DNA from 2 places in the Bacillus sp. S10(2024) genome. Region 1 is predicted to be linked to the other one. Evidence: riboswitches for the same ligand, from Rfam matches in the RefSeq annotation. Region 1 holds a riboswitch; the other holds the start of a gene.

Region 1 (5,857 bases):
TCCATGGTTGCGGAAACTAAATAAATATAACTTTAAAGATTTACTCTCTACCATTTTTTGTTCTGGAATATAGCTAATATAAATTGTCGCAAAATCTGGTTGTCCTGTTTTTGGACATAAACTTGTAAACTCTGGACAATTAAATTTCACAAAATAATCGCGATTTGGGTGATTATTATCAAACGTCTCTAAAATTTCAGGGCTATATTCAAATAAATATTTTGTATTTTGATTTCCTAGTAATGTTACATCTTTTAAATCTTCATCTTTTCTTCCAGTCATCTTAAAATCTCCCTTCACTTATACACCGCGTTTATTGCCCCACACTAAAGCGTGGAGCTGCGGTAATACTTTCGCATTATTCATTTCCTTACATTGCACTGCTTTATCAATCAGCCACTCATATTTCATAAGAAGACGCTGAATTAATGAAGCGTCATCAGTCGTCTTTATATCATCATTTCCAACTTGCAAGAAAAATGGAACGTGCGGATAACGTTCATGCACCTCTTTTGCATATACAAAATCTTGATCATCAAATACAACCACTTTTAAGCTAAACTCTTTTCCGTCCAACCGCTCAACAATTGAATCTAACATAACAAAATTCGTTGACATCTTTGAACTCGGCGGCTTCGGCGAAATTGTTACCTCATCTATATGAAGCAACCAATCTTGCCATTTACTTCCTTGCGTTTCAATTGCCGTACGAATGCCGTTCTTTTTTAATAAAGAGATCAATTCTCCTAAATGCTTCAGCAATGCAGGATTCCCACCTGAAATCGTTACATGCGAGAAATTTTCACCGCCAATTTGGACAAGTTCAGAAAAAATTTCTTTCGGCGACATTTGACGAATTTGCTCTTTTGCAGAACCGTCCCATGTAAATGCAGAATCACACCATGCACAGCTATAATCACAACCTGCTGTACGAACAAACATTGTTTTTTGTCCAACAACCATTCCCTCTCCTTGAATTGTCGGTCCAAAAATCTCTAAAACAGGAATGTTACTCACCCATCATCCACTCCCGTCTTACTTCTGCATAGCTTGTTGGTGTTTCAAATAAGCGCACAAACTCAACACGCGCCCCTTTATATTCATTTTGTCGATCACCTTTTGTGAGTGCCTCTTCCATCTTCTCAAAAATCCATACAACCATATTTTCAGCAGTTGTATTCATAGCTGGAAGTGTTTCATTTAAGTAACGGTGATCTAAATATATTTCAATTTCATTTTTCCAAATTTCTTTTATATCACCAAAATCAATCGCGATGCCAATTTCATTGACATAACCACTAATTCCAAAAATTACTTTATACGTATGGCCATGAAGGTTTTTACATTTCCCTTCATAACAGTGCAAATGATGTGCAGCATCAAACGTAAATTCTTTACTAACCATAACACGCTTATTATGATACTTCAGTTGCTTACGCTCAATGTCCTGATCTATTTTTTGCAAATTTTCAACAATGCGAAATCCAAAGAAGTCTTGTGTCATTATGCTTTCGCTCCTTCACGTTCTTGTACATATTTATCAAGTCCTGCTTTACGAAGCTGACACGCTGGACACTCACCGCAGCCATCACCAATAATTCCGTTATAGCACGTTAACGTTTTTTCACGGACAAATTCAAATGCTCCCAGTTCGTCTGCTAACTTCCACGTTTCCGCTTTATCAATCCACATAAGTGGTGTATGAATCACGAATGGATAATCCATCGATAAATTTAATGTAACGTTTAACGATTTCACAAACACATCACGGCAATCTGGATAGCCGCTAAAGTCTGTTTCACACACACCTGTTACAATATGGCGTGCCCCTACTTGTTTAGCTAACACACCCGCAAACGATAAAAACAATAAGTTACGTCCATCCACAAATGTCGATGGCAACTCACCATCTTCATGTGTAATTTCCATATCTGTACGCGTTAATGCATTGGGAGCGAGCTGATTTAACAAGCTCATATCAAGTACAGTATGCTTCACACCTAATTCTTTTGCGATTTCCGCCGCACAGTCAATTTCCAGCTTATGACGTTGATTATAATTAAACGTCACTGTTTCTACTTCTTCAAACTGTTCAAGCGCCCAAAATAAACACGTTGTACTATCTTGACCACCACTAAAAACAACAACTGCTTTTTCCTTTTTCATTTCACTCATTCTCCTCTTTTTTCGATTCCAAGAAGAAAGAGCGTTCTTGAACTGTCATACTAAAAAAAACAAAACAATATCAATAAGGACATTGTTCTCTGCTTAGTTTTTTATAGAGGGAGTTCGCGAACCTCTCCCATGCTATGCATGGATTGTCTTCTTTAACTTGCACCTTACATTGTAACATACCGAGTATACGAGTGGAAAACGTCTATTTTTTCTGTTTTTTCTAAAAATAATATTTCATTTTCTTCCATATTAATAGTATGATGATTTTATATACTAAACCTTTTATTTCTCGATACAAGGAGGTTTTAAAGCTGAAGCTTTTTATTATGTACCTCTTCATAAATATATTATTTATTTTAGTTACAATGTTGATTTATCATTTATTTTGGAGCGAAAAAGGAAATCACTCTCCAAAGCTCAATTCGTTTGTATTTATTCTTTCTTGCAGTATTACTACCATTGTCTGTATGTCGTTTTCTGCAAAAGCAGATTACGGTTTTCAATATGATTTCCGACATATCGTGCTCGTTGTCGGTACATTATCCGGAGGACCAGTCGCAGGTGGTGCCATTTTAATTGTTATGAACATTTATCGTTTTTTTATTGGGGGCAACGGATTCATACCTTCTCTTATTGCATCTTTTATTTTGTACACTTTTCTCATTACAACATATAACATGTACATAAAAGGGAAAATCAAAACAAAAATGTATTTAGCTTTTTTCTACAGTCTTATTTACGGCATTGGCTGGATTCCCTATTTTCTATCTATCGTTCCAAACTCGAAGGACTATACCCCTTATCTTGTTACATATGAGTTATGCACAATTGTAGGAACAATTTTAATTTTATACTTAATGGAAGTTTTACAGTCACAAGTCCGCCTTGCAAAAGAACTTGTGAACGCCGAAAAATTTCATCTCATCGGTGAAATGGCTGCTTCTATTTCACATGAAATTCGAAACCCACTTACATCAACAAGAGGATTTCTTCAATTGTTACAATCAAAAAGCTATTCAGAACAAGAAAAACTGTTATATTTAGACATCGCTATGCGCGGTATTGACCAAGCAAATCATGTATTAACAGACTACTTAACATTTGCAAAACCAAGTATTGAAAAAGTACAACTATTACAGTTAGAAGAAGAATTACTTCATGCAATTACGCTCATGACACCATTAGCAAACCTTTCTAACGTTCGTATCCATTATACAAAACAAAGTAAAACATTTTATATAATGGGAGAAAAACAAAAGCTCAATCAATGCCTTTTAAACATTATAAAAAACTGTATTGAAGCAATGCCAAACGGCGGTGACCTTACATTTACTGTAACACCTGCTAACAAACATATCCAATTACATATTCAAGATACCGGAATCGGCATGAGTACCGAACAAGTAAAACGTCTCGGTTCCCCTTTCTACTCTACAAAAGAAAAAGGAACAGGCCTTGGAATGATGGTTGTCTTTAGTATTATAAAAGCAATGAATGGCAAAATTGACATCACTAGTGAGAAAAATATTGGGACAACTTTTCTTCTTATATTTCCCTTAACAAAGAAAACGTGATGCAGGTGCATCACGTTTTCTTTGTTTCATCTACAAGTTCCGCAAAGGTCTTCACTTTCCCATGCGGCTCTTGATGTTCTTTTCGTGCTTTCCATTGCCTCTCTTGCTCTCGTTTTTTATTTCCCATTATTTCAACTCCTTTTCAGATGTCCTTATATATGTTCCAACATATGAAGTAGGAATATACATTTACTAAGCGGTGCAAAAACTACAAAAAATCCATAAGCTAGTAAATCAACTGATGGAAGTTTCACTTTATCCCGCATTAACTGGCAGTATGACCCTCACCAAAATTTAGAGAGCAACAAAGAAGATAGGTGAGGATAACTGCCCGTAAATGCCCGATTGGGCGGGCTTTCCATCAGGACACCACTGATGGAAGTTTCACTTTATCTTTGTAAAATAGAATGCTTTGCTTCTTTTAACTGTGTAAGATGACGCTGTTCATGTAAGTCTAAAAATTGCACCCATTGATATAAATTAAGCTCATCAAATACAGGATGTTTGAGCGATTTTTCGAATAGTTCTTTTTCATTTACAATGCTATGAAGAACATGTAACAGCTTTTCTCTTGAACTTTGCAGCAATTGCATCATTTGTGATTTTTTCATTAATGTTTCTGTTGGTTGCATTTGTTGAGGGGCTTCTCTCTTTCTTGTTCGATCGAGTGTAGCTTGAAGGTCTTTTGGCGGAACAACTTTTCTTTCAGTTTTATGAAGCGCATATACAATAGCAGATGTAACAGATTGTTCAACAAGATGCAGGTGATGTAACACTTGCATAATGCTCCATTTATCACGGCGTGGTTTCATATTAATTTCTGTATCAGTTAACATTTCAATTTCTGATAAAAGTTTCTGTCTCGTAGACGCCATTCCACGTAACAACGTTTCCATATTCATATTTGCATAAGATTGCATCATATTTCTCCCCCCTTATTTGGCTAAAAAGAGGCGCTTCTATTCAAGAAACACCCCTCCGTTTAATTATTCTAAATTTTCTTTTATTATCTCATTTTTCCCAATAATTGTCGATTGAAAATTCATAAAACTAAATGCATATTTTTTACAATTTTGTGTCATCCACTCCATTTAACCAACCATGAATCTCATCGATTACACCTTTCACACACCCATCAGCAAATGGAGATGTTAAATTGGCTGTTTCAACTAATTGTAAGAATGATTTACTACCGCCTTGACGGCAAAGATGAACATAATCTTCCCATGCCTCTTGACGATTCTCTCTAGAGCGTTTCCAAAATTGGAATGCACAAATTTGTGCTAACGTATAGTCAATGTAATAAAATGGTGAGTTATAAATATGTGCTTGACGTTGCCAAAAGCCACCGCGCTCTAAATAATCATTTTCTTCATAATCACGATGTGGTAAGTACTTTCTCTCAATATTACGCCACGCTTCTTTTCGCTCAGTTGGTGATGCTTCTGGATGTTCATATACAAAATGTTGGAATTCATCAACAGATACACCATATGGTAAAAACAGCAATGCCGAACTTAAATGTGAGAAATAATACTTCTCTACATCTTCTTCAAAGAATAATTTCATCCATGGCCATGTAAAAAACTCCATACTCATAGAATGGATTTCACACGCCTCATATGTCGGCCAGTTATACTCTGGAACTTCATAGTGGCGGCTTTCATATACTTGGAAAGCATGTCCTGCTTCATGCGTTAACACATCAATGTCACCAGACGTTCCGTTAAAGTTTGAGAAAATAAACGGTGCTTTATAATTTTCAATATATGTACAATAGCCTCCGCCAGCTTTTCCTTTTTTCGCAACAAGATCTAATAAATTATTTTCTAACATAAAATTAAAAAATGTATTTGTTTCTTCTGACAGTTCTTTATACATCGTTTTGCCATGATTCACAATCCAATCCGCATCACCTTTTGGCACTGCATTACCAGATGGATATTCAAAATTTTCATCATAATAAGCAAGCTTCTCTACTCCAATACGAGCCTGTTGCTTTTGTCTAAGCTCAGTTGCAACAGGAACAATATAATCAAGTACTTGTTTGCGGAAATTCGCAACCATCTCTGCATTGTAGTCTGTACGATACATTCTTGCATATCCAA
Region 2 (5,857 bases), 220 kb from region 1:
CTTTTTCACCTTCTAAATTACGAGCTGTTTCACTCGTTTCAACATCTTTTCCTTCTTTAAATGTCTTAAACAAAAAATCGTAAAATAAATTCGATACTCCGAACCAATAATTCTCATTTTTATAATGATGCAGTAAATGCTGCTTCTTTAGCCATCTTCCGTATGGCGTCAATGGACGCATTGGCCGATGAGCAATATAATGTTTCCATTCATATACCAATAGCATAAGAATCATCCCAATTCCAAATGATAATGTTAGCGTGATGTTAGAAGTAATACCATATACAATACATAAATAAATCGTAAATCCAGGCAGGCTATACCAAACTGGTAAAAATAGCAATTTCAAATCATTCGGATATACATGATGATCATAATGAAGACGTTTTAACATTTTTAATAAAAATGGATTCTTTGGCGGTTTTAAATGAAATAAAAAACGATGTGTTACATACTCGTTAATTGTATAAAAGATAATACCTGCAATAATAGCAATAGCTGCAATCCATGTAAACAATTGCATGTTCAAAAATACGATAAAAGCAATTAAAACTCCAATCATAATGACAATATCGTGCTGAAAGAAATACTCTTTTATTACCCGTTTCATCCCCATTCCCCTCTCTCTTTAGAAAGCGGCCGTAACATATTGTTATGGCCGCTTTTTTTATTTCTATTCTATTCCCATTACAAGTTTGCTTGTTCCCCCATTTGGATAGAAAATATTGCTCGAACCGAATATATTCTGTTTTGGAATGATATGTTCCACTGCAAAAACTGTCACTTCTCCTCTTTGTACTTCTCCAATAATCAATCCTAATATTTCATGATTTACAGCAAATGTCGGTTGGTTTGTTTGAAGCAATGGTTCAGCTATTTGAAGAACAGCTTCATATAATGGATTTCTGTCTGTTATTTCTTTACGTATTTTTGCTGCTAATGTTATAATAATTTCCTTTTCATTTACTGTGGTTCGATACATAGAAATCTCCCCTTCAATCTTATATAAACAATTGTAAAGCTTTAAGCGCAAAATGAATAGAAAAAGTAATATTTACATCTCATAAAATAATTATACGTTCATATACTCCAAAATAAATTGTATGGGATTGAAACCTCCATTTTAAATTTGCCATGAAGTTTGCCTATCTCTTCCTATTCTTTATATTCGATATTTGAATGTAAAATTCCTTGTTTTACACTTTGAAATCTGCGATAAAAATATCCATGTCTAAAATATCCTTTTTATCCACAAATATACAAGAAATAAAAACGCTTACTTGACTAAAATCTCCCATTACATATATATTTAAATTATCATTCAGCAGAATATTCGAGAGTATAATAATTTCAATTTTATGAAGTTGTTATTATTTTAGGTAATATTCACTAAATGAGAAAGTAATTATATTTAGGGGGCATTGCAATATGCAAGGTAAAGTAAAATGGTTTAATAGCGAAAAAGGTTTCGGATTTATCGAAGTTGAAGGTGCTGACGATGTATTCGTACACTTCAGTGCAATTCAAGGTGAAGGTTACAAATCTTTAGAAGAAGGTCAAGAAGTTTCTTTCGAGATCGTTGAAGGAAATCGCGGACCTCAAGCTGCTAACGTAGTAAAACTTTAATTTGATACATGACAGGAGGTTATCTACCGATAACCTCCTTTGTTATTCTTCTGCATATTTCTTTTCCGCAGAGTAAAAACTATGTGAAATGAGAAAATAAGGAGGAGAAAACAATGGGTTCACCTATAAATGATTTTGAAGAAGTAAGATTCCGCGTAGAAACTGCGCAAAAGATGGTTGGTTCTGCGACGATTACAATGGACCCTGAATCATTGCAACACGCTACAAATGCCGTTGAATCAGCTCGTCAGCAGCTCGAAACAATGAAAGAAGTATCAACCGATTTAGATGCACCGTTTTTATTGGATCAAGAAGAAAAATTAGAAAAATGCGCGCATCAGTTACAAGAAGCAAAAAATTAAAAAACATCCAGAGAAGCTTCTCTGGGTGTTTTTCTGTGTAAGTCCCTCTCATTTTCTATACACATTCATGGGATAAAAATCTGCACAAGAGATAATTGTTCAAGACAATTGTTTTCCATACTCTTGTAGCTTTTCTCCTATCGTACATTGCCGAATGCAAAAGGAGTGAGCATAATATTTACTATGTTCCTTGCGAAAGTGCTTCTGCAAAAAGCAGTCATCGCAATATGTCTCTAATAATTCGTTTACCTCAGTAATCAGTTGCTTACGATTCACTCCTTCTACACTCCTATTCCGTTATTTCTTTATGACTATCAATGCTCGTTCTTTCCAGTGCTTGCGTTGCTAATTGATGAGCTTCTTTATTTTGTTTTCTAGAAATAGGTTCACATACTAATTTTATTTTCATCTGTTTTGCTTTTTGTTCAATTTGATCTAAGTAATGAATTAAATTATCCTCGTAGCATGGCCATTCACCCGCTAGTTGTTGGAGAACAACTTGAGAATCACCACGAAGTATAACTGATTCATATTTAACCCCTAGCTCTTCCAATATGTTCATTCCGTATAATAACGCTGCATATTCCGCTTCATTATTATCATCAATTCCTTCTATGTACGCATTGCGGCGAATTCGATACAATTTTCCCTGTTTCTTATAATAAACACTTATCCCTGCGCCCGCTTCTTTTGTCTCAATATTATATCCTCCGTCAAAATACAGCGTAAGATCTTGTGGCTCTTCCTCAACTTGTTTACTTAGTTTTTTAACTTCTTTTAATGTCCATTCTACCCCCATTTCATCCTGAAATAACAATTCCTTTGCTCTCCCTGTTTTTTCAAAATCTGCCGCGAACAGTATTACCTCTTCTAATCGAAGGAAATTTGTTTCCAAGCTAGTCTCTAGGCCATGTTTTGTTCGATATAACCAAGTAATTTTATATTTCATTATGCTCCCCCTTCCGTGCACGTTCCTACTAAATATTACGCTCTTATTTTATCCTATTTTGTCTATGCGGACAGTATTCTATTCGAAATTCATTTATCTCTATAAATACAAGTAAAAAAACTTTTTAGGCGGATGAGTGTGTATCTAGCCGTGACTTATCTGTTGCAAAATTAAAATGGATTTATATCCAGCAGCAAGATAACACAAGAAAAATAAATAAGAGTTGCCACATTACAGTGAACAACTCTTTGTTGAATCTTACACGAATTTCTCAAACTGAACTCGTTTGTTAATAAAATACATAATAGGTCCTCCGATTGCCATTACAACAAACTCACCAATCGCACATGTTAACCATGTAAACAAAAATGGTAAATCAAAAGCAAGATGGAGTTCAATTGCAATGATAAACATTGTAAAGGTAAAGACCACTGTATTAAAGATCATACGAGCCCATACCCCTTTTATAAAACGCATCGAAACAATTGTACAAAGCAAGGCGATAATAGATTGCCCTACTCCAAATACAAGATCATATGCGATCATGGGTGAGAAAAAGAGGTTTGCTAAAAATACGCCTAACACAATTCCGTAAATATATTTTTTATTGAACACAATAAGATGATTAAACATTTCTGAAATACGGAATTGAATATTCGTAAAACCAAAAGGTTGAATAAGCATAGTAACAGCAATATATAGTGCCGCTAAAATACCATTACCAACAAGTGTCTTAACTTTCATTATACGATCTCCTTAGTTTTTTTACGTGGGATGGTTACGAACCACGCGAGTATTTTAATAAACAAAATTACATTATAATTATTATTCAAATCCAAGTCAATATAGCAAAATCCTTACTTTGTTACAAAAAGATGGTCATGTGCTGTCCTTTTCTTTTTAGAGGACGTATAATAAAAACATGAAAGATTTAGGAGGTTTGTTCATGGTAGCAACGATTCAAAACGAAAAAATGATTGTGTCGATCTCTGAAAAAGGTGCAGAACTGCAAAGTGTTCGCTTACAAGAAGATCGCACTGAATATATATGGCAAGGAAACGCAAAGCATTGGGGGCGACGTGCTCCTATTTTATTCCCAATCGTCGGAAGATTAGTAGACAATACATATTTAGTTGATAGTAAACCATATTCATTAACACAACATGGCTTTGCCCGTGATTTAACATTTACAATCAAAGAGCAAAGTAAATCAAAAATTACATACGCAGTATCAAGTAATGAAGAAACTTTACAAAACTATCCGTTTGCATTTGAATTGCTTGTTTCTTATGAATTAAATAAAACATCTATATACGTAACATATGAAGTATTCAATCCCAACTCGGAAGAAATGTATTTTTCAATCGGAGGACATCCTGGTTTTAATTGTCCATTATTACCGAATGAATCTTTCACAGACTATTATTTATCTTTCGGTATTCCAGAGCGATTAGAAGCAAGTGTACTAGAAGGACCGTTTCTTTCCAAACAAAAACTCGTAGTAGCAGAAGAAGCAACAGAGCTTCCGCTTACATATGATTTATTTCAAAACGATGCGCTTATATTTGAAAATATGTGCAAAAAGGAAATTACCATCCGTTCTCACAATCATAATAAATTTGTCAAAGTTTCATTTGAAGGATTCCCATTTGTCGGTGTATGGACACCAGGAAACGATGCACCGTTCTTATGTATTGAACCTTGGTATGGCATCGCCGATGAATTAGAACCTGCAAAAGACTTTAAAGAGAAAAAAGGAATTCAAATGTTAAAAGCGAATGAAACATTTACATGTTGCTATAGTATTACAATCGGTTAATTGGAGGGTTTCAGTTTGATTGAAGTGTACATTGATGGTGCATCAAAAGGAAACCCTGGCCCTTCCGGCGCTGGGGTTTTTATTAAAGGGGTTCAGCCGCCTGTACAGCTCGCTGTTCCACTTGGAACTATGAGCAACCACGAAGCAGAGTATCACGCATTACTTACTGCATTAAAATATTGCACCGAACATAATTATAAAATTGTATCATTTCGAACAGATTCACAGCTTGTAGAACGAGCGATTGAAAAACAATATGTAAAAAATCCATTATATGCCCCTCTTTTAAATGAAGCACTAAAAATAATCCAACAATTTGATCTCTTTTTTATAAAGTGGATTCCAAGCAGCCAAAATAAAGCAGCCGATGAATTAGCACGAAAAGCTATACAAAAAAATGAACGGAGGTAGTGTATTGAAAAAAGAGTGGATTGCTCCCCTCGCTTTATTGTTTGTTGCTTTCATTTGGGGAGCTACATTTGTTGTCGTTCAAAATGCCATGTCATTTGTCGGGCCATTTACTTTTAATGGTGTACGTTTTTTATTAGCCGGACTGATTTTATTCATCATTCAGCTCATTTCTATGAAAAAAACACCCATTAAAAACGTAGGCTTTAGTAGTGGTGCTGGTATGATAATAGGATTCTTTTTATTTGTTGGGTATTTACTACAAACGTTTGGTTTATTATATACAACTTCTTCTAAAGCTGGATTTTTAACAGGGCTCAGCATTGTCATGGTACCCATTTTATCGCTTATCTTTTTAAAACAAAAAGTAAATCTATTTATCGTACTCGGCATTACAGCATCTACAATTGGATTATTTTTATTAACATCTGGAGAGGCTTTTCAATTCAATATGGGAGATTTTCTTATATTAGGTTGTGCTGTAGCATTCGCTGCTCACATCCTTGTAAATGGATTCTTTTCAAAAAAGATATCTCCGTTATTATTAAGTACAACACAAATATTAGCGGTTGGACTCTTCTCTTCTATTTGTGCATTTCTGTTTGAAGATTGGGAGAAATTACTTTCGATGTCACTATGGACAAATCGCTCATTTTTATTTGCACTATTGCTAACATCACTATTTGCCACTTC

Evidence for each region. Region 1 has a riboswitch for preQ1 ahead of queC (7-cyano-7-deazaguanine synthase QueC). Riboswitches for the same ligand answer to the same signal wherever they lie in the genome.
Region 2: linked by a shared signal. The riboswitch ahead of AB1280_RS09915 (QueT transporter family protein) and the one ahead of queC (7-cyano-7-deazaguanine synthase QueC) in region 1 are both predicted to bind preQ1.

The regions. Positions count from the first base shown of each region.
Region 1 is NZ_JBFLUR010000002.1:2,153,598-2,159,454, forward strand. It holds gene queF (preQ(1) synthase) at 1-282, opposite strand, end outside; gene queE (7-carboxy-7-deazaguanine synthase QueE) at 301-1,017, opposite strand; gene queD (6-carboxytetrahydropterin synthase QueD) at 1,010-1,504, opposite strand; gene queC (7-cyano-7-deazaguanine synthase QueC) at 1,504-2,166, opposite strand; PreQ1 riboswitch class I at 2,263-2,306, opposite strand; gene AB1280_RS11130 (ATP-binding protein) at 2,541-3,749, shown strand; gene AB1280_RS11135 (DUF6254 family protein) at 3,760-3,876, opposite strand; gene AB1280_RS11140 (DinB family protein) at 4,139-4,672, opposite strand; gene AB1280_RS11145 (M3 family oligoendopeptidase) at 4,815-5,857, opposite strand, start outside.
Region 2 is NZ_JBFLUR010000002.1:1,930,259-1,936,115, forward strand. It holds gene AB1280_RS09885 (sterol desaturase family protein) at 1-610, opposite strand, end outside; gene AB1280_RS09890 (cytoplasmic protein) at 674-982, opposite strand; gene cspD (cold-shock protein CspD) at 1,429-1,626, shown strand; gene AB1280_RS09900 (DUF2564 family protein) at 1,740-1,988, shown strand; gene AB1280_RS09905 (zinc-finger domain-containing protein) at 2,088-2,264, opposite strand; gene AB1280_RS09910 (ribonuclease H family protein) at 2,278-2,937, opposite strand; gene AB1280_RS09915 (QueT transporter family protein) at 3,196-3,681, opposite strand; PreQ1 riboswitch class I at 3,688-3,732, opposite strand; gene AB1280_RS09920 (aldose 1-epimerase family protein) at 3,884-4,756, shown strand; gene AB1280_RS09925 (reverse transcriptase-like protein) at 4,772-5,167, shown strand; gene AB1280_RS09930 (DMT family transporter) at 5,172-5,857, shown strand, end outside.